3 regions of the Cellvibrio zantedeschiae genome follow, and region 1 is predicted to be linked to each of the others. Evidence: predicted binding sites of a transcription regulator. Region 1 holds the regulator's gene; each other region holds the start of a gene.
What was found. Region 1 encodes PhoB, which activates phosphate uptake and scavenging genes when phosphate is short. Its sites were predicted from a motif close to TGTCATAAANNTGTAACA; they were not measured.
Positions count from the first base shown of each region.

Region 1 (7,146 bases):
GTGTTTTGCGCAAAAATTTCAAACTGGATTTAACGCTGGGGTCAGACTTGAAGCAGCGGATATTAATCCGGTTTCCCAATTCCTCCCAGCCGTAGTGCTCAGCCAACTGAGTGACAATTTTTTCCAGTGTAAGCCCGTGTAATGGATCTTTGTTCTGTTCGTTCATGGTGGCTCTTATTAATGTTGTACTGCAATCACTTGGGGCGCTGCGGGCGCCGGGCATTTATTCGCTTGCCCATAACCTTTTAAATATGCGCGGCGAATACTGCCAGCGGTGATCGCTGATTTTACCGCGTTGGATTTACGTTCTGCGCCAGATAATTTGCGCACCCAATTACGGAAAGGCACAACTGACTCGGTGGTTCTGCGAATGCTGGAAACGGATTCGGAAACCAGGTTGCGCTCTAATAAGCCTTCACTTTTTTTGATGACAGGTGTATCCAAATCGGCACCCAGTACTTCATTCAGTGCACTGATTTCTTTGCCGATACTATCGCAACTGTTATTAGAGGGTACTGCGTAGGGATTTTTCTGCGCACTGCGCAATACTTCGGGAATAGCTGTTTGAATCAGGTTCAAATCATTTAAAGGTGCTGTTACAGCGGCACCAATTTGTTGTGGCACATCAGGCGAATCCTTTTTTGATTTTTTGTCTTGTGTGCTGCAGGCGCTGACGCTTACTACTAACGCCAGAATTAAAAGATGGTATGTGCCGGATGTTTTTATCATGGGAGTCCTTTTGATTCAGCGGTGTATATCTGTGTTAGACATAATGCCACTTACTCAAAAAGAATCCACGGGTTTTATTCAGGCTTAAGCACCCTGCCTCATTTTTCCAGCATTTGGTTGCGTTGCGATTTAAGTATCCAATATTGGCAAGCGCCAATTCCAATAACTCCGCAGAACATTAGTAACGTAAACGGAATGGGGGTGCCCGTAAAGGTAAGTGCGAGCATAGGGCCGGCCAAGGCACCGCAACCGTAGCGCAATGTACCGGTAACGGCACTGGCGGTGCCGGAATGATCAGGGAATTTAAGCAAGATCATGGCATCGGTATTGGTGCTAATCATGGTCAGGCAACCCATTAAGGGTGCCAGTGTTATCACTGTAAATACCAAGCCAAGTTGCAAGACGTTTACTGTGCATAGCAGTAATGAAAAAACTATAGCGGCTCGCAGCGCCATGCGCACCATATGCGGTGATCCATAGCGAGTGACATAGCGGCTATTAATAAAGTTGGATGTCATCAACAAAATAATATTCACCGCAAATAGCAAACCGAAAAGTTGTTCGCTAGCGCCAAAATATTTTATATATACAAACGGAATTGCCGTGAGGTAACAAAAAAAACTGAAAGAAGAAAAAACGATAGTGGTAATTAACGGGCGAACTTCCCGTCGTGAAAAAACCGTTTTATAGCCTGAGAAAAAGCTAATCGTATTCGCTGTGCTCGAGCGCGGTGGTTCCGGTAAAAATTTCCAAATAAAAAATAGCAGGATGGCTGCGTAAGCAAAGATCACCAGAAAAATCACATGCCATTTACTGAAAAATAAAATCCCACTGCCAATACTCGGTGCCAACAAAGGCGCGAGCATCATAATCAATGACATGTAGGACATACCTTTGGCGGTATGCTCTTGATAAAGATGACGAATAATTCCCGGCACAATGACCGTTGCTGCCGCACCGCAAAATGCTTGCAGCGCACGACCGATTAAAAAACTTTCAATACTATTAGCAAAGGTTAAAAAAAGACTGGCAAGCGCAAAGCCGCCTATACCGAAAAGAGCTAAAGGCCTGCGCCCCCATTTGTCGGCCAAGGGGCCAAACAACAGCATTCCACCGCCGTAAGCGGCTAAAAAAATACTGAGCGATTGCTGCACAGTACCAATATGAGTTTGTAAATCCTGCGCAATAACTGGCATGGCAGGTAAATACATATCCACTGCAAGAGGCGTGATAGCAACCGTAGCTGCCAGCAAAATCATGAGCCAGGGAGATTTATTCATAAATAGGAGATGGACTCATGAAGATATGTAGAAAAGCTCAGTAAGGCTTTATTTTAACCTGTAATGAGTTGTCGCAATGTGCAAAAAACTAGTTTGTTTTGCACGAATTAATAGATATGCGCTGGCTGGAAAATTTTTATTGCGGTTTTTTGGCGACACTAAAGATGCGCTCGGCGGGAATGCGCAATTGTGTCAATAAATAGTCACCAAATTCCGGTGTGTAGTTTTGCTGTCCAATTGCGCGTTGCATGCATAACAGCCAGGCATCGCGCTCGGCCTCGGTGACAACAAGGTGTGAATGATCACGCGGAATATTGATGCCGCCGTATTTGTCGTGATAAAGCTTGGGGCCACCCATCCAACCGCATAAAAATAAAGTGAGCTTATCGCGCGATTCAGTGAGGTCTTGTTTATGCATGGCACGAATCACGGCTGCTTCTGGTAACTCATCCATAAAGTGATAAAAATCATCTACCAATTTACGGATTCCCGCTTCCTCACCGGCGGCTTTAAAGGAGTTGTCAGAAAATCCGTAGAGCGGTGTACTGGTCATGAAAAGGTACCGAAATTACTGAGTTTGCCAAAGCTATTGCGTTGCGCAAAAATTGGGTGAGATTACTTGATTACTGGCGCTGAGCAAGCTGGTGTCATTATCCAGCGTATCTTGCGTTAATTCAAACAGGAATGTTCCCGCCAGCTGTTGGTTGAGGATATATTGGGCTTTTTTCTTAACAAGTTCCGGCGTTTCGAAATATAGATTGCCAATTTTTCCAGAATTAATATTGCCCTGCTGTTGTTTGATTTTTTCGACTATTTGTTTGTGCGCATAGTCTTTATTAATCTGCGTATTTTTTCCGCCGATAAACTCAATACCGTAGGCCGGGAAACCGACGAGCAACTTTTCTTTTTTAAATCCTCTGTCTACAAAAAAATCAATACTATTTTTAAACGTGGAATAATCGGCGTGGTGTTTTACGGGTGATGATTCCCATGCGCCGGTAAAATCGTAAGCCATTAATGCAAGATAATCGACATGCTCTTGAATTTCGGGTAAGTATTGTTCGCCATACCAATAGCCCGCAAAAATATCTGTCGTCAGTGTGATATCTTTGGGAAGCTCTGCGCGTAAGGCTGCAAGTAATTCTACGAGCAAACGGCTTTCAACTGGATCATTGCCACCTTGTTTGTGCGCGGCTTGTTTTGTCCAATATTCCCAATCTATATCAACACCGTCGATGTGATTTGCAGCTACATAAGCTTTTACATTTTGTGTAAATAATTTTAGGCGCTCTTTATCGGCAGCAATTTTTTGGAATGCATCGCCATATCCAACCGCTCCGCCAATGGATATAAATACTTTTTTGTTTTTTTCATGTGCTGCTTTAACAATCGGACCAATAATTTTATCCACATCAGTTGTTTGCAAACTGCCATATGCATTGGGTAGTGCAAAGGTCAATGTGATGTGGGTAAATTTATGCCAGGGAATTGATTCAAGTGGCAATTGATTGGCTGACCAGGTTGGATAGGCAACCACTACAGGCATGCAACGGGTTTGTTTGGCGTCGGTGCAGGCGGTAAGTAGCAGACCTGCGCTTAGGGTAAGGATTAATAGAATAAATTTCACAATCAAAACTCCTTGTGTTCGTTGTATTCCCAGTTGGATATTGGCTAGAAAATATCGCTAGTCATCAAATAGATTTTCGTTAGACGTTTTAAATGCAATTTAGGTTGCACTATGCGCGCTAACGAAAATGTTTGACTGCCGGGATTTTAAGGAGTCTAGTCTGTGTTAATGGTGATGCAAAGGCAACACGCAGGTAAAAGTACTGCCTTTGCCCAGTTCGCTGGTGATTTTTAATTCGCCGTCATGACGCAGGAGGACGTGTTTAACAATGGCCAAGCCCAAGCCTGTGCCGCCGGTGGCACTGTTACGACTGGCGTCTACGCGGTAAAAGCGTTCGGTTAAACGTGGTAAATGTTTACTATCGATGCCGGGGCCATTATCGGTAACCGAAAAATAGATATGTAAATTGTCTTTCCATGCACGCAAATCAATCACACCATTTTCTGGTGTGTATTTCACGGCATTGATCGCAAGGTTAGAGAAGGCGCTGTGAATTTCTTTTTCGTTGGCGTGAATGCTAATCGCCTGGTCACATTGCAAACGAATGGTTTGTTGCTTTTCATTGCCCAAAGCTTCTGCTTCGTTTTTGATGGAAATTAACAGCGGTTCCATCTCCAATTCTTTTTGATTGTGCCCTGCCTCGGTGGTTTCCAATTTTGATAAAACGAGCAAGTCGTTAATCAATAGCGACATGCGTTTGCCTTGCTGCAAAATTTGCTGCAAAGGTTTATCCCACGCGGGCATGCTGTTGTTATCAGAAATGGTTTCAATGTAACCATTGATTACCGTAAGCGGTGTACGCAATTCGTGCGAAACATTGGCCACGAAATCCTGACGCATTTGCTCAAGGTTGTGCACTTGCGTGATATCGCGAATCACAATCAAACGCTCTTGTTGCCCGAAGCGCGTAATCTGGATTTGCAATTGCTTATTGGGGTGGCGTGGCGAAGGTAAATCCAAAGGCTCCGCGTAATCGCCCGTTTCAAAGTAGTGAACGAATTTAGGATCGCGAATAAAATTGATGACCGATAAGCCCTGGTCTTTAGTGCGGAAACCAATCATGCGTTGCGCAGCAGGATTCCAAAAATCCAGATGGCCGCGCCAATCCAAAATGATGATGCCGTCTTTTAAGGCAGACGTAATTTCCTGAATGCGTTTAATAACAGCTTGCAGATTTTCTTTCTCGATTTGTTGCTGGCGTTGCAGGTTGTACATGTTGTCGAAGATTTCACCCCACAAACCGCTCGACTCCGGGGGCGCATCAGTACCTTTGATCAACCATTTGTTGAGGCGATACATTTGGTAAAAGAGCCAGGCGAGATAGAGGCACAGGCCGGTAAACAACAGCCACCACTGCAAGCCAAACAGAACGCCGTAGCCAACGCAAATTACAAAAATAATGAGCAGGCGGCGCAGCTCAATTTTAAAACCGGTCAAAAACAAAAGGTTGGCCTCGCGAGTGTGGAGCAAAAAGCAGCCAGGGCTGCTTTAGTGAAGTCGCATATTATGCTTAAGCTTCTATTTTAGTCGAGAACCTGTAGCCGGTGCCGCGCACGGTCTGCACCAGATCTTCGTGGCCATCAATACTCAGGGCTTTGCGCAAGCGACGGATATGTACGTCTACGGTACGCTCTTCCACATAGACATTGCCTCCCCAAACGTGATCCAGCAACTGGCCACGGGTATAAGCGCGCTCTTGGTGAGTGAGGAAAAATTCCAACAGGCGATATTCAGTCGGGCCCATATCCAGTGATTGGTCATGGATGGTAACGCGGTGGCTGGAAGGATCTAAACACAGACCTTGCACGATAATCGGTTGGCCAGAAATTTTAGGGTCAGCGCGGCGCAATACGGCTTTTAAGCGCGCAACCAATTCACGGGGAGAGAACGGCTTGGTGATGTAATCATCGGCACCGACTTCCAAGCCCTGGATTTTGTTGTCTTCTTCACCCTTCGCGGTGAGCATGATAATCGGGATGTCAGCAGTCACTTCATCGCGCTTTAAACGGCGCGCCAGTTCAATACCGCTGGTGCCGGGCATCATCCAGTCGAGCAAAATCAAATCAGGCTTTTCATCCACAATCAGTGCATGGGCATCCTGCGCATTGCTGGCTTCAATACAATCGTACTCAGCCATTTCCAAGGCTACACGCAACATATCGCGAATAGCGGATTCATCATCGACAATTAAAATTTTACGTCCTGACATAAGGTTCTGCTCTGAAAGACTCACTGGTTTGTGAAACTATTGTTGCAGTCTATTTAATAAAGAGTTTGTTACACATTCGTGACACTTGCACTTATTTTGTCGATAAGCGCCACATTTCTTTCATAAATTTGCCGAAAATACCGGCTTGAGCGGCCGAGGTTCCTTTTTTGAGCTGATGAAGTCTCGTTTAAAAATGATGCTAAGATGAATTCGGCTATGCGGTTATAACAATGAAAAGCCACTGGAATCGGCAAAACCTGACTTTAAATAACAAGGAACATCTGGATATGAAAAAACTACTGACATTTTGCCTTGCTTGCTATTGCTTCGCCCTGCCTGCCTCTGCGATCGAACTCACCGATAAAAACTTCCTCAATGTGAACTCCTGCTTTAGCGGGCCTTTTGCAAGCTTTGATAGCTGGCGAGCGTTCCTCGCCCAACATAAACCCGGCGCCGCCGAGCGCATGGCTAAACCTGAAAACAAACAGGTGGAAGAGGGTTTGCGCAAGATGTTTGAGCATTATCAAAGCGCCGTAGTATGTGAAAACTTTGATTATTTGGTGGATGGCATTTTGGTTCGCGGCTTTTATGTTGCACCCAAACCTGTCGCAACACAGGACAAGGCCTCTGCTAAACAACCCAAACTACCCCTGCTGATTTTTAACCGTGGCGGCAATGGCGATTTCGGCGCTTCGGTATTTGGCTACATTATGATGAATTTCTTCCCCATGGCTGAGCAGGGGTTTGTAGTGATTGGCAGCCAATACCGTGGGTTTATCAAAGGCATTCCCAATTCAGGTGAGGATGAGTTTGGCGGTAAAGACCTGAGCGATGTACTCAAACTGGTGGAGTTGGCAGGTGCATTCCCGCAGGTAGATAGCAAGAAAATCGGCATGTATGGTTTTAGCCGTGGCAGCATGATGACCTATATGGCGGCCAAACAATCACCTAAAATTTCGGCCATAGCCGTGGCTGGTGGAGTGGTTGATCTCGCGGCGGAATTAAAATTTCGGGCAGAAATGGAAAATGTCTACAAAGACCGAATTCCTAACTATGCCATCCAAAAAGAACAGGCTTTAGCAGAGCGCTCGGCGCTTTTATGGGCAGATAAAATTCCCAAATCCACACACATTTTGTTGTTGCACGGTGGTAACGACGAGCGGGTTGATGTAGCCAACGCAAAAGCAATGGATAAAAAACTTACCGAGCTTAAGCATCCGCACAAGCTTGTTATTTATGAAGGCGATAACCATTCGATTGGAAATCATCGCAAAGAAATGCAGGATGAATTGGTGGCTTGG
Region 1 covers NZ_BMYZ01000005.1:54,674-61,819, reverse strand. Annotated here, with positions in the region: gene IE104_RS18485 (VF530 family protein) at 1-166, opposite strand, end outside; gene IE104_RS18480 (hypothetical protein) at 178-729, opposite strand; gene IE104_RS18475 (Bcr/CflA family efflux MFS transporter) at 828-2,009, opposite strand; gene IE104_RS18470 (group II truncated hemoglobin) at 2,146-2,562, opposite strand; gene IE104_RS18465 (glycosyl hydrolase family 18 protein) at 2,596-3,636, opposite strand; gene phoR (phosphate regulon sensor histidine kinase PhoR) at 3,802-5,106, opposite strand; gene phoB (phosphate regulon transcriptional regulator PhoB) at 5,147-5,845, opposite strand; gene IE104_RS18450 (alpha/beta hydrolase family protein) at 6,133-7,146, shown strand, end outside.

Region 2 (7,146 bases), on a different contig from region 1:
ATTTGTAGCAGCCAATGCGAACCAAATATAGCCTTGCTTATAGTCTTGCGGTGCGCCTTCACCCTTAACATACATACGCCCCAAAGAAAATTGCGCAGGAGCAAAACCTTGGTTTGCAACTTTGCTATATAAAGAAAAAGCTTGCTTAAGATCTTTAGGCACTGCGGCTCCATTGCCACGCTCACTCATGATACCCAAATTATGTTGGGCTGAAAGATCACCTTGTTCTGCGGCCTTGGTGAAAAAAAGCTTGGCCTTCTGGTAATCTCTAGGTGTCCCCTCTGGATTAAAATACATAATCCCCAGATTGCGCTGCGCATCAACACTTCCCTGCTCTGCTGCTTTCGTATACCACTGGATAGCTTGGTTAAAATCCTGAGGTACACCTTCACCTTTTTGGTATATATAACCCAAGCTGGTTTGAGCAATAACATTTCCCTGTTCAGCAGCTTTAGTAAACCAGTGAATAGCCTGCTTATAATCTTGCGCTACCCCATCGCCTTTAACATATTTAAATGCCGTTCTTAACTGCATGGCCGCGTCAGAAGGCTCTGCATTTAAATTAATCTCTGTGGGTGTCGAACTTATCGACTCCGCTGCGATTAGATCTTTTGAAACTTTTAGTTTTTTCGTTAAAGGTTTAAGTGCAGCTTCTACCCCTTTTTGCAAATAGGTTTGATCTCTTTCGGCTTCAAATAAACGCGGCTTTAATTCGTTAGTGGAATTATCAAGATTCACAACATAGGGGACACTGATACCACCATAAGAAGTAAACAACCAATTGCCTTCCGCATCATAAGCATCCAACTCAAGACTCAATGCCATTTTGCTGCCCGACCACTCCATATCACCGCCATAACCGCCCCCTTTTACGACCAAACCAACTCTCACATTATCCCAAATGACGATTTGCCTGGTTAAGGTTGCTTTGCGTGAAATTACCGCAGGAATGAAAGCAATTTCATAAGGAGTTTGTTTTTTTAAGTTTGCTAAAAAACCTTGTTTAGCTGGACGAATATCCTTATGAGCCTCGTTACTTATTGCAAATGTCCGGACAACTTCTTTAGAAGTTGATGCGGGATCGAGAACTACTTTAATCGGCGTAAAACCCAAGGTTTTTATTTGGCTGATGAGAGCTTCTTGAATAATAGGTATTTCTTGTGGAACAGCTTGAAAATCAGAAGCCATCGGCAAAATGGCTATCCGAGCATTTTTTGGAATATTAGGTAGGGAATCAGCATAAGTGTTGGGATCTGGATCAGCCGCAAACACCAGTCCCGAAAATAGAGTACAACCAAGCATTACAAGCGTAATTATTTTTTTCATAGCAAGCTCCTTTATATCCTTTATTAAATATTTTTAAATTTTATAACAACTTATCGCGCTCTCTAAATCCTAACAAATACAAAATACCATCCAAGCCAAGCGTAGAAATAGAATGTTCTGCTGAGGCTTTCACTAAAGGTTTCGCACGGAATGCCACGCCCAAACCGGCAACACTTAACATCGGCAAATCATTTGCGCCATCACCCACGGCGATTACTTGTTCAAGCGCAATACCTTCTTGTTGAGCAAGCATTGCGAGCAACTCGGCTTTGCGCTGGCCGTCTACGACTGTGCCTACAACATTGCCGGTGACTTTGCCGTCGACAATGTCCAGTTCGTTGGCGTAGACATAATCGATGCCGAGTTTATTTTGCAGGTAGCGACCAAAATAATTAAAGCCGCCGGAAAGGATCGCAGTTTTGTAACCCAATTTTTTAAGCGATGAAATTAATTTTTCGGCACCTTCGTTTAAACGCAAATTTGCTGCGATGCCAGCCAGTACACTTTCATCAAGGCCTTTCAAAAGCGCCATACGCGCTGCAAAACTTTGTTTGAAATCCAACTCACCGCGCATCGCAGCTTCGGTAATTTCTGAAACTTGTTCACCTACACCTGCCGCTTTTGCCAACTCATCAATTACTTCGGCATCGATAAGGGTTGAGTCCATATCGAAACATACCAAGCGACGGTTGCGGCGATAAACTGTGTCGCGCTGGAAGGCGATATCCACATTTAATCGCACTGACAAATCCATAAAATCTGCACGCAAAGCGGCCATATTATTTGGCGTTCCGCGCACAGAAAATTCTACGCATGCATTACCTGTATTCTCAGCCTCGCCTTTGACCACATCCAAACCGACGCGCCCTGAGAGACGATTGATACTGTCGATATTTAACCCGTGCAACGAGGTTACCGCCGTCAATTCCGCAATCTGCGCAGCAGAAACCTGACGCGCAAGCAAAGTCACTATGTGGCGAGTCTTACCTTGCTGTTCAACCCAGTGAGCGTAATTATCATGACTGATGGTTTGAAAGCGCACTTGAATGCCGAGTGGTGCGGTACATTGCTCAATCTCATTCTCCAAGTGGGCACGAGTATCGCCATTCAATTGGAGTTCAACCAAAATCCCCAAGGCGAGCGTATCGTGAATAACGGCCTGGCCGATATCGAGGACATTAGCATTATGTGTCGCCAAGACTTTGGTGATGGCACGCGTGACACCCGGCTTGTCTACTCCAGATGCATTAATCAATAAAATACTATTCACAGTAACTCCACAGCCGTGCTCCCAGCATTCTCAAAAGCGAGTGGCAGCTGAAAGAATTGGTTTTAATGCGCGGCATTCTAGCCTAAGTCGCCTCCCGGCACCTACTCAAATTGTCAGCTAAAGCACTTAACAAGACCCATTTTTACTGGAAGCCTGCGCGCCCCTAAATACCTACAGAAACAGGGGCAATTAGGCTAGAATGACGCCCCATTAGCATTACCTGCCATCCAGGCATCTGAAAATCACGGACTGGTTCCAATAATACTGTTTACTTGAGAGATACATGTCACTGTTCAGCAACTACCGCACCTATCCCCAACTCAGCTTATGCAGCGTCCTGTTATTGGTATTAGGCTTGATGGGCGCGTTTTTTTACCTTTATAACGCCGATAAAAATCAACAGGCAAACATTGAACGCTATGGTCAAATCCTGGCCTCAAGCACAGCGCGCCAAGCTGTAGATGCAACCCTTAATCAAGATATGGTCAGTTTGCAGGCGATTTTGCAAGAAGTTGGGCAATACCCAAATGTGATTGGCGCAACCTTGCGCAATGTCGACAATAAATTATTGGTTCAAAGCGGTTACCGCCCCAATCAACCTGTAGCCGGCAAGCGCTACAACTTCACCGCTCCTGTTGCCCTGCACAATAACGTTGCGGGTTATTTGGAAGTGACTCTTGAAGTACCACGGCGCACAGCGCATGACGAAATCTTTTTAATGTGCTGGTCAGCCGCAGTGACCAGTTGTTTGTTAATGATTTGGTGGTCGATTCATCGCCGCTGGTGGAGCGCGCTGCGCGATAAAATTCCAAGCGCAGATCAAATTGTCACTGCTGTGGTTGATAAAATTCCAACCATCGCCGAAGCAGAAGTGCCCGCAGAACCAGAACCTCTTGCCCCAGCCGCACCAAAACAAGTTTCAGTGCGTTTGAGCTTGCACATAGTGAATCTCAGCAAGCTTTACCAGCAACTCAACAACGAAGGTTTTAATGGTGTTGTGCGCCGTTTTGAAAAGCAACTGCAAGGTTTACTAAGTCTTTACAACGGCCAACGCCAACTCTTAACCGATGACACTTTGTTGATTGATTTCTCTGGCGAAGAGTTTCACGAATGCAGCTTTCGCGCCGTATGTTGTGCACAAATCTTAATGAATATGGCAGCGCGCAACCCAAGCCCAAGATTACAGCTTGCTGCAGCAATTCAACCATTGCCTGAACCACCACAATCAGCAGGCTGCGCTTTAGTGAAAGAGTTTTTAGTTCAGCACAACAATAGCCTTAAGCCAGAGAAAAACGTTATTTTGGTTAACGGAAGTTTGCTCGATACTGTCCTGCAACATCATGCAGAATTTGATCTCAACACTGGCAAGCTGCTACACATTAAAGCGCCTTACAGCGAATACGTGAACAAACAAGAAGAGCAATTGTTGTTACGTCAGTAACTTTTACTTTAATTCGTACCCGCAACAAATCTGTAACACTCCCATCATCTGCCTGTCATTTTTTAGTCATAGCCTTGTAGGAAATTCAGCCTACAAGGTGTGACTTCATGCTCAACATTGAACAATCAGTTACTGACAAATTTCCTGGCTTCGCCGATCAAGCACCCCTAATTCGAAACTCCACCTTATCTATCTTGCGCAAGCTCACGCGCGAACAAGAAGTTAATAATTTCCTGCGCGAAAACCAGGGCGTTACCGGTATAGATTTTATAGACCGTATTTTTGATTATTTTAATTTTAGCTACAGTGTTTCGCAGCGTGACCGTGACAATATTCCAGCGCTTGGACGTTTAATTATTATTGCTAATCACCCGATTGGTTCACTCGATGGCTTGGCCTTAATCCGTTTAGTCAGTGAGGTACGTAGCGATGTAAAAATTGTTGCGAACGATATGTTGATGGCTTTTGAACCACTGCACGAGCTATTACTGCCGCTCGACAACATGACCCGCGGTGCCTATAAACAAAGCTACAAAAATATCTTACAAGCGCTCACTGACGAACAAGCCATTATTATTTTCCCTGCAGGTGAAGTGTCGCGTGCCAGCGCACAAGGTATTCGCGATGGCAAGTGGCAGGCTGGCTTTTTACATTTTGCACGCAAAGCCAAAGCACCGATTTTGCCAATTTTTGTAGCGGCTAAAAATTCGTGGCTGTTTTACACCACATCAATGATTTTTAAACCCTTGGCAACCGCATTACTCGCCCACGAGATGTTTAACAAACGCTCGGCAGAAATTAAATTTCGTGTTGGTGAAGCCATTCCGCATCATTCACTCGAATCAAATCAACTTGCCGATAAAGCACTTATCAAACGTTTAAAAAAACATCTTTATAAAGTTGGCAAAGGCAAAAAATCAATTTTCGTTACAGAAAAAACAATCGCCCACCCGGAAGATAGCAGCACAATAAAAAAAGAATTACAAAGTGCGAAGCTTATAGGTAGCACACGCGACAATCACAAAATATTTTTGTGTACTTATGAAAATCACCCAACCGTTTTACGGGAAATTGGCCGCCTGCGTGAACACACTTTCCGCAAAGTTGGCGAAGGCACAGGAAGCCGCCGCGATCTTGATAAGTACGACCATTATTACCGTCATCTAGTCTTGTGGGATGAGGATAGGCTCACTATCGCTGGCGCTTATCGTTTGGGAGAGGTGAATAAAATTCTCCACAAAAAAGGCGTAAAAGGTTTATACACTGCAGATTTGTTCGATTATCAGCCATCGGCCCTATCCTATCTCGAACATGCTTTGGAATTAGGCCGCAGTTTTGTGCATCCACATTATTGGGGCAAAGCCAGCCTGGATTATTTATGGCAAGGTTTAGGTGCCTATTTGCAGCACCACCCGGAAATTCGTTATGTTCTTGGCCCCGTAAGCATGAGTGCACAATATCCAAAAAATTTACGCGATGCCCTGGTATTTTATTATCAACGTTATTACAGCCAGATTGATTCGCAGTTTGAAACGTTTGCAGATGGAAAACATCCACACGAAACCGATGAAGATGAATTAATTTATTTGCAGAAACAATTTTCCGGATTAAATCGAGAGCAAGCATTCGAGGTTTTGCAACAAAAGTTTTTTGCCCAGGGACATAAAATGCCCATTCTTTTTAAACAATACGCTGCGCTTTATGAAGACGGTGGTTACCATTTGCTCGCCTTCAGTGTGGATTCGGAATTTGGCAACTGCGTTGATGGTTTATTCATGGCCGACTTAACCTTTATGAAGCCGGCAAAGCGCGCACGTTATCTCGCTTTATCTCGCAACACCACCGCATAAGTCGACGCCAAAAAACGCAACAGAATTTCTGTCACAAGTGACTTCGTGGTAAGCTCGCATCATCAAAACGATACGAGTTTACCCATGCATATTCATATCCTCGGCGTCTGCGGCACCTTCATGGGGAGCCTCGCGCAACTCGCTAAAGATCTTGGCCACCGGGTTACCGGCAGTGACACCAATGTTTACCCACCCATGAGCACCCAGCTCGAACAAGCCGGCATAGAATTAATGCAAGGCTTTGATCCTGCGCACTTGCAACCCGCACCGGATTTAGTCGTTATCGGCAACGCCATGAGCCGCGGCAATGCGGCGGTGGAGTACGTGCTCAACCAAGGCATCCCCTATACCTCCGGACCACAATGGCTGCGCGATCACGTATTGCAAGGCAAGTGGGTATTAGCCGTTGCCGGAACTCACGGCAAAACCACCACCAGTTCAATGCTGGCGTGGATTTTGGAATACGCGGGCATGGCTCCGGGTTATTTAATTGGCGGTGTAACAAAAAATTTTCCAACGTCTGCTCGTTTGGGCGATACACCTTTTTTTGTTGTTGAAGCCGATGAATACGACAGCGCGTTTTTCGATAAGCGCTCCAAATTTGTTCACTACAATGCACGCACTGTTATCCTCAACAATCTGGAATTTGATCACGCAGATATTTTCCCCGATCTCGCAGCCATTCAAAAACAATTCCATCATTTGGTGCGCACTGTACCTAACAATGGTTTATTAATATCCCCCATTAATGACCGTGCACTCGCTGAGGTTATTGCGCAAGGTTGCTGGACACCGCAACAACAATTCGGTTTCGCTTCAGATAAAAACTCGTCTGATGAAAAAAATGCAGAATGGCAAGCCCAATTGTTAACACCTGACGGATCTTCATTTGAAGTATTACAAAATGGCAAGCAAGTGGCGCAAGTAAATTGGTCGCAAACTGGCATACATAACGTCAATAACGGATTGGCTGCAATGATTGCCGCTCGCCACGTGGGGGTAACTCCCGAGCACTCCGCAAAAGCGCTGGAACAATTCGCTGGCGTTAAGCGACGCATGGAAATATTGGCAGATGTGCACAGCGTAAAAGTGTACGACGATTTTGCGCATCACCCTACCGCAATCAAAACAACACTCGCGGGTTTACGCGCAAAAGTTGGTGCTGAAAAAATTATTGCTATCATTGAACCACGCTCAAACACCATGCGCATGGGCGTTCACAAAAATGCGCTCAACCAAAGCTGTACAGATGCGGACGA
Region 2 covers NZ_BMYZ01000002.1:663,641-670,786, reverse strand. Annotated here, with positions in the region: gene IE104_RS13800 (tetratricopeptide repeat protein) at 1-1,326, opposite strand, end outside; gene serB (phosphoserine phosphatase SerB) at 1,367-2,596, opposite strand; gene IE104_RS13790 (hypothetical protein) at 2,880-4,037, shown strand; gene olsF (bifunctional ornithine lipid synthase OlsF) at 4,145-5,887, shown strand; gene mpl (UDP-N-acetylmuramate:L-alanyl-gamma-D-glutamyl-meso-diaminopimelate ligase) at 5,972-7,146, shown strand, end outside.
Region 2: a site for PhoB is predicted at 4,091-4,108, ahead of olsF (bifunctional ornithine lipid synthase OlsF). Genes of this name have one in related genera too.

Region 3 (7,146 bases), on a different contig from region 1:
AAATTTCGCGGTTGCCGTGTTTTTGCACCAGCGGGCGCGCATTGTAGGGATTTGCTTCCTGATGCAAAACACGCGATGCATGCGCATATAAAATCGGATCGTTGCGCACTTTTTCAAACGCGGGTAAGCGCACATAAACATTATCGTTTCCTGCCAGATCACTACGATTTTGCAAGGGCATTGGAATAATGCGAATCGCTTGCTCTGCATCTGGCTCTACAGCTTTCGCAGAAACATCCCCTTGTGCAGGGCAACCAATTGTCTGTAATTGCTCAGAAGGATTTAGAGCGGCAATTTGCGCTTCCATTTTTTCCGGGTCGAGTTGGCGCAAACCAATCTGCGAATTGTTTACATCGGAATTCGCAACGTCCACAACTGATTTTGGATCGTGTTGATACTCATAAGGATTGGGAAGTTTGTCGATATGACTCGGCCAATCGATACGCGTGGAATCAATTTCTGTCCAGCCTGCTGGCAAATCTTTGCGCACAATGGCAGTGCCGCGCAGGTTGGTGAGTTCGTGAATTTTTTTGCCTTGCGCGAGTGCGTGAGCAATATCGGCAATCGCGCGTTCAGCGTTACCGTATAAAAGAATATCGGCCGTGGCATCGATCAGCACCGAACGGCGAACTTCGTTGCTCCAATAATCGTACTGGGCGATGCGACGCAAGCTGGCTTCGATTCCGCCGAGCACAATTGGCACATCTTTGTAGGCCTCTTTGCAGCGCTGGCTATACACGGTCACGCAGCGATCCGGGCGTTTTCCGCCTACACCGCCGGGTGTGTAGGCGTCGTCGGAGCGCATGCGTAAATCGGCGGTGTAGCGGTTGATCATGGAGTCCATGTTGCCCGCGCTTACGCCAAAGAAGAGATTGGGTTTACCGAGTGCTTTGAAAGGTTCGGCGCTTTTCCAATCGGGCTGGGCGATGATCCCTACACGAAAACCTTGCGATTCTAAAAAGCGCCCGATGACGGCCATACCAAAGCTCGGGTGATCCACATATGCATCGCCACACACGATGATGATGTCGCAAGAATCCCAACCAAGCTTGTCCATCTCAGCGCGGCTCATGGGCAGGAATGGCGCGGGGCCATAGCATTCGGCCCAATAACGTGGGTGGTCAAAGAGGTTGATTGCGTCGGTATTCATAGTTTTGGCACTAAAGGGCAGAAGGGCACTGCAAGGTGGCGGTTTACTGGGTGCTATTGTCCCAGAAACAGGGTTGTGAATACAGCGTAGTTTTGGAGTCTAAGGTGAATTAGCAAGGGGTAAGCTAAACCAAAAGCAGGTTCCCACGCCAAGCTCGCTTTCAAAACCAATATTGCCGCCCATTTTTTCGATCAGGGTTTTACTGATTTTTAAACCTAACCCGGTACCGCCTTGCTTGCGGGTATCGGAACTGTCGGCTTGCGCGAAGGCGCTGAAAATACGGGCGCGAAATTCAATAGGGATTCCGGCACCGTGGTCTCGCACAGAAACTTTGGCTTTGTTATCGGCGATGCTCAATGAAATTTCCACGGCGCGATCTGGCGGCGAGAATTTGGCTGCATTGGAAAACAAGTTGCTCATGACTTGCATAAGCCGGTCGGCATCGGCGATTACCTTAATGCCTGAGGGATGATCACATAATTCAAAGCGAGTGTTGTAAGTGTGTGCATAGGCACTGTTGGATTCAATCGCGAGCTCAACCAGCGAGGCTAAATTTATATAATCCATATTCAAACTCATTTTACCTGCCATGAGTTTTTCCATATCGAGAATATCGTTGACGAGTGCAACTAAACGCTGGCTATTTTTATGAGCGATTTTTATAAGCTTTAAGGGTTCATCAGCAATGGGGCCTGCCATTCCAGCATCCAGCAAACCGAGTGCACCGCGAATGGATGTAATAGGCGTACGCAATTCGTGGCTCACCACAGAAACAAATTCAGATTGCACCTGAGCTATGCGACGGCGTTCAGTAACATCGTTGAGCGTTCCGGTAAAGGCGAGCGTGTTGGTGTCTTCATCAATTTCGCTTTGCAAGGTTAACTCGAGCCAGCAGTATTTTTCAGTTTTGCTATTGAAACGTAGTTCGCCTTTGTAGGTATCAATTGTTTTATCGCACAGGTTTTTAAAAATCGAAACCGCTTGGTCAAAATCGTTAATATGTACGAAGTCTAAAAAATTCCGGCCAAGTGTTTCGGCAATTGTAAAATGGGTAATGGCTTCCCATGCGCTGTTAAGAAAGAGTAGCGAGCCTTCGCTATCCATTTGGAAAATAACTTCGCTCACGCTCTCAATTAAATTTCGATGCTGGCGTTCGCTGGCGATAATTTTTTCTGCCATGTGTTTGCTGGCACTAATGTCTGTGAGAATACCGATAAATTGATAGGGTTTACCGTGGTCGTCCAAAAACGGAACTATGGTTGCGTTGACCCAATAAGGATGGCCGCTTTTACTCTGGTTACAAATTTCACCGCGCCACACTTTTCCTGCAATGATGGTATTCCACAGAGCTTCAAAAAAATGGTGGTCATGTTCGTGGGAGTGAATAATGTTGTGATTTTTTCCAACTAGTTCGTCGCGCGCATAACCGCTGATATCGCAAAATTTATCGTTCACATAACGAATAATTCCCTGGGTATCCGTAATGCTTACAATCGCGTGTTGATCCATTGCAAAACGCTGGTTGAATAATTCAAGGCGGCGCTGTTCTTGTTGTTCAATCAGTGTTGAAAGCAGTGAAGAGAAACCTTCCAAATCATCAGCGTCGGGAATGCGGTGTACTTGTTCGCTTTGGTCTAATAATCTACTGGCGGCTTCGCGCACAGATTGCAACACGCGATTGCGGCTCGCAATATCGCCGCGCATTTTTTGGTTAATTTCGTTGAGTTCGGAGGAGCTTTGTTCAAGGCTGCGCGAGCGCAACATTAAATCGCGGTCGCTTTGTTCGTAAGTAGAATCCACGCGCTTAAGTAACTCTTGCAAACCTTCCACAAACAAACGCAACTCTGGCGATAACTTTGCTTGTTGCAAGTTGTCCAGGTATTGCGAGAGGTCGGCTTCGGAATCAACTCCGCAAAGCCGACGCAATTGTCGTGCAAGCGTTGGGTGCATGGTTAATCGTCGCTCATGGGATTTGTTATTCCGTTAGTTCGCTCATCCAGGTAATTGTCATGGTTTGGTTGTGTAAGCGGCTTTCGTGATGAAACTCGGTGCCCGCAATTTCGCCGTTAGAGTAGTAACCGGCGATGGTGGTATTTTTTCCTAACATGTCCGCGACTGCTTCAACTTCTTCGTCAATGCGATCTCCCATGACAAGTTTGCGGCCGACACAGCTCACTAAAATTGCCAGGCTCTTATCTGGCACTTGTGGATGATTTTTCTGCGCAGTTATGGCGGCAGTTTCTGCGCCATTAATTAATTTGTCGGTACTGGAGTGCATGAGCTCCAAATATCCGTTGGGGTCTATATCGCCTGCGAGGGTAAGCGAACCTTCGGCTTCATCAATGGCTAAAATTGTGCGAAAAATTCCGTGCTTTTCTTGCGCGCTGTTGAGCATGGCGAAGGGAAAAAGTAAGCCGGAACTCGGCAAGTCTTTGGCGTAATCACCCAAATAACGTTTGTATACATCGAGCGCGCGTGCGCCGTCCAATTCATAGAGCACGTTGCCATCACAGCGTGTGACTTTGCGTGCGGGGCCAAAGGGTTCCCAGCCCCCATAGCTGCCGTAACTGAGCTGAATTTTGGATCCATAGAGCCCAACTGCGACTATATGATGGTTGCTGCTACCCGCAGGGCCAAGTGTCCAGGTTTGTTTAAAGGCGCCCGCATCGGCAGCTAATCCACCGGAGATTTTTACACCCTTGGGTAAGTGTGATTCCAACCCTGCTACGAGAGCACTACCATTAATAGCAACCCCGATTCCCAAGAGCAAAACGCCGGTCAAATTATCTGGAGCCAGAGCTGAACCAAGGCGAGCGCCAGCAGCAAATGAATCATTCATATCGGCTATTGCAGTAGTGACCGCTTTGGCCTGCGTATGTTCGAAATTAATGAGCGTGAGTATGCAGCTGTTGTCGTAAACACGATCTATAGCGATTTCGCCCGCAGTGGAACAGCCAATAATGGCGCAATTGGGTGCTGCGCGTTTTAGTGCGTCAGCCAAATCCGGGGTTTCAAAAAAGCTGAGGGCTCCAAACACCAAAATTAGATCTGGCGCGAGTTCCTGTAAAGGATTGAGCTGCGCTTCAAGGGGCGTCACTTGTTTTAGGTGGATTTGCGTTATTTTCATTAGGGAACCGTGGCTACTGAGCTGTAACTGGAATTGTTATCAAATGCTAGTCTCTGATAAGCCTAGCTCAGTAATGAGGCTGAGCAAGCTGCCGGTTCCCCTGCCCCAAAAAGCACAAAGCCCGCAAGCGGGCTTTGTGTTAAACCTATGTAGCCTAAACGGGATTAGTGCTTGCGACGCACAAAGCTCATACCGGCCAAACCGAGCAAGAATAAAATGGCGGTAGATGGTTCGGGCACATTAACGCTAATTTTTTGCGCTACGTAATTTTGCAAATCTGCATCGCTAAAACCAAACACGTAAAAATTGCTGGGGTTGTTAAAACCCTGCGGATGCTTGCTGTCAGTAATAGTGGAGAGGAAATCGTTATCGTTAGAAATCCACAAGGTGTGCAAGGTTTGGTTATTGAAAACAACATCTTCACCAAAGGTCATACCTTCGATTTTGGCTGGAATGTTTTGCGCTGCAATGCCCGCGTTCACCAACAAATCTTTGAAGTCCAGGGATAAGGTTTTGCCCACTGCTTTTGACGCAAGGTTGCCAGAAAGACCGGTAATGTCTTGCGCACCGTTCAAATCAATTTTGAAAATTTGTTTTGCAACTGCATTGCTGTTGTCGCCCAAGCCTTTACCGTCGCGTTCATCAACCAAAAATTCATGATCATTAATCGCAACAATCTCACTCACACCAGAGCCAGTTGTTAGTTGGTAGGCGTATTCATGAGTGGTGCCTGAGGCGATGTCCACAGTCACAATACGAACGACTTTATTAGTATCTTGCAGCAAAGGTGCTTGCATGATGCCGACTAAAGTTTTGCCATCAGGCGTAATTGCCAAACCTTCCATGCCTTTGTTAGTGGTGCGGCCAGCAGTATTGCCACCAATTTCAGCTGCTTCGGTAGGGGCTACATTGGCAATTGCCAATTCACTGGGTAAGGTGAAGGTTTTGATGCGCTCGCCAGTTGTACGATCAAATTGATAAACATAGGGGCCGTATTCGTCAGAAATAAATACGCTTTTTCCATCGTTAGAAATGCGTACACCTTCCGGATCGAGGCGCGCATTGTTAGCCGACGTTGAGTTACCCGCGCCAAAGTTGTCAGAGCGACCACTGAAGAAGTAGTGGCTAGCATCATTTTGTGCCGGTGCACCGTTTGCGGCGTAATTCAAAGCAGTGCTGCTAAACAATAAAGTGGTATTAGTCAGCGTTGGTGTAATAGTGAAAGGCAGGCCACTGTTACTAGCGGTAAGTTGCATATTCAGCGTTTGGAAACGTGGAATATAAGTTGTGGTGTTGTCCACCGCTGCGCCGCCTGCGTAAGCTTGAGCATTAGGGCCACGATCAGGCAGAGCGATAAATGTGTTATTGCCTGCATAAGCCAAACCTGAACCCAAACCGCCAAAGACATTAGCATTAACGCCGCTTTCCAAGGTGCCGGTCAGGCCAGATTTATCAGCAGTACCGCTAATGCTGCCAATACCCAGAAGCACGGGAGCCGCTTGGCTCGCCAAGCTGATTGAAGAGATAAGGCTGAACAGCGCCAAATTTTTAAAGGACTTATTCATGGTGATATTCCGGAGTGATGAAGGATGTTGTCACCATAAATGTCATTTGTTACGGCTTTATGTCTGAAAACCAAATTTCTTGCGAGAAAATAAAAAAATAGGAATAAGTGAAAATCCAACTGGTATCAGTAAAAGTGATACTGCTTATAAATATAATCAGTTTTACAGATATTGATTTTTTTAATAGAGTGGCGGGCATTATTCCCTGTGTTACGGAGCTGCTATGTCATTTGTAGTTACTGAAAACTGCATCAAATGTAAACACACTACCTGTGTTGCCGTTTGCCCGACTGATGCATTCAGAGAAGGCCCCAATTTTTTGGTAATTGACCCTGTTTCCTGCATCGATTGCAATTTGTGCCCGGTTGAATGCCCTATAGGTGCAATTTTTGAAGAAGATGATGTGCCGGAAGATCAGAAGCACTTTATTGCCTTGAACGCTGAGCTGGCGGCGGAGTGGCCGGAAATATCAATCGTTAAAGACGCGCTTCCTGATCATGAACAATGGAACAATGTTCCCAATAAGTTGGCATTACTGGAGCGTTAACCAAAGTTCCACGATTTATCCCGCATTATCCCGATAGCCTATTTTTACCATGCAGTGATTTACATATACGAAATTTCATATATATTGATTTTCGTATATGTAAACCAATAGCTGGTAATCCCCATGTTTACCCCCGATCTGATCTGTAAAACCCTTTCGGACTCCACGCGAGCCCGCATAGCCCTGTTGATAGCGCGCGAGCAAGAGCTATGCGTCTGCGAACTCACCTGCGCACTTGATGACATCCAACCCAAAATTTCCCGCCACCTTGCGCTTTTGCGTGAAGCGGGGGTTTTGGCCGATCGTCGCCAGGGCCAATGGATTTATTACAGCTTGCATCCTGAGTTGCCTGAATGGGTAAGGGCGATGCTAAGTACCATGCTGGAAGCCAACAAAGATTGGCTAGCCGAAAACCACCAGCGCCTGTGCGAAATGCAAGACCGTCCCAATCGCTGCTGTTAACGTTTAAGAGATAGAAAATGAAAAAAATTAAAGTGGGCATTAATGGTTTTGGTCGTATTGGTCGCCTGGTTTTGCGTGCGTCTTATCTGTGGCCAGAATTTGAATTTGTACAAATTAATGACCCGGCCGGCGATGCCGCAACTTTTGCACATCTTCTAAAATTTGATTCCATTCAAGGCACCTTGCATGAAGCAGTAAGTGTCCACGACGATTTTTTGATGATCAAAAATCACAAAATAAAAATGACCGCTAATAAAACAATTGCCGAAACAAATTGGTCCGGGTGTGACCTTGT
Region 3 covers NZ_BMYZ01000001.1:468,972-476,117, forward strand. Annotated here, with positions in the region: gene IE104_RS02105 (YgiQ family radical SAM protein) at 1-1,150, opposite strand, end outside; gene IE104_RS02110 (PAS domain-containing sensor histidine kinase) at 1,250-3,100, opposite strand; gene IE104_RS02115 (FIST signal transduction protein) at 3,126-4,277, opposite strand; gene IE104_RS02120 (esterase-like activity of phytase family protein) at 4,442-5,842, opposite strand; gene fdxA (ferredoxin FdxA) at 6,066-6,389, shown strand; gene IE104_RS02130 (metalloregulator ArsR/SmtB family transcription factor) at 6,513-6,851, shown strand; gene IE104_RS02135 (ArsJ-associated glyceraldehyde-3-phosphate dehydrogenase) at 6,869-7,146, shown strand, end outside.
Region 3: a site for PhoB is predicted at 5,890-5,907, ahead of IE104_RS02120 (esterase-like activity of phytase family protein). Genes of this name have one in related genera too.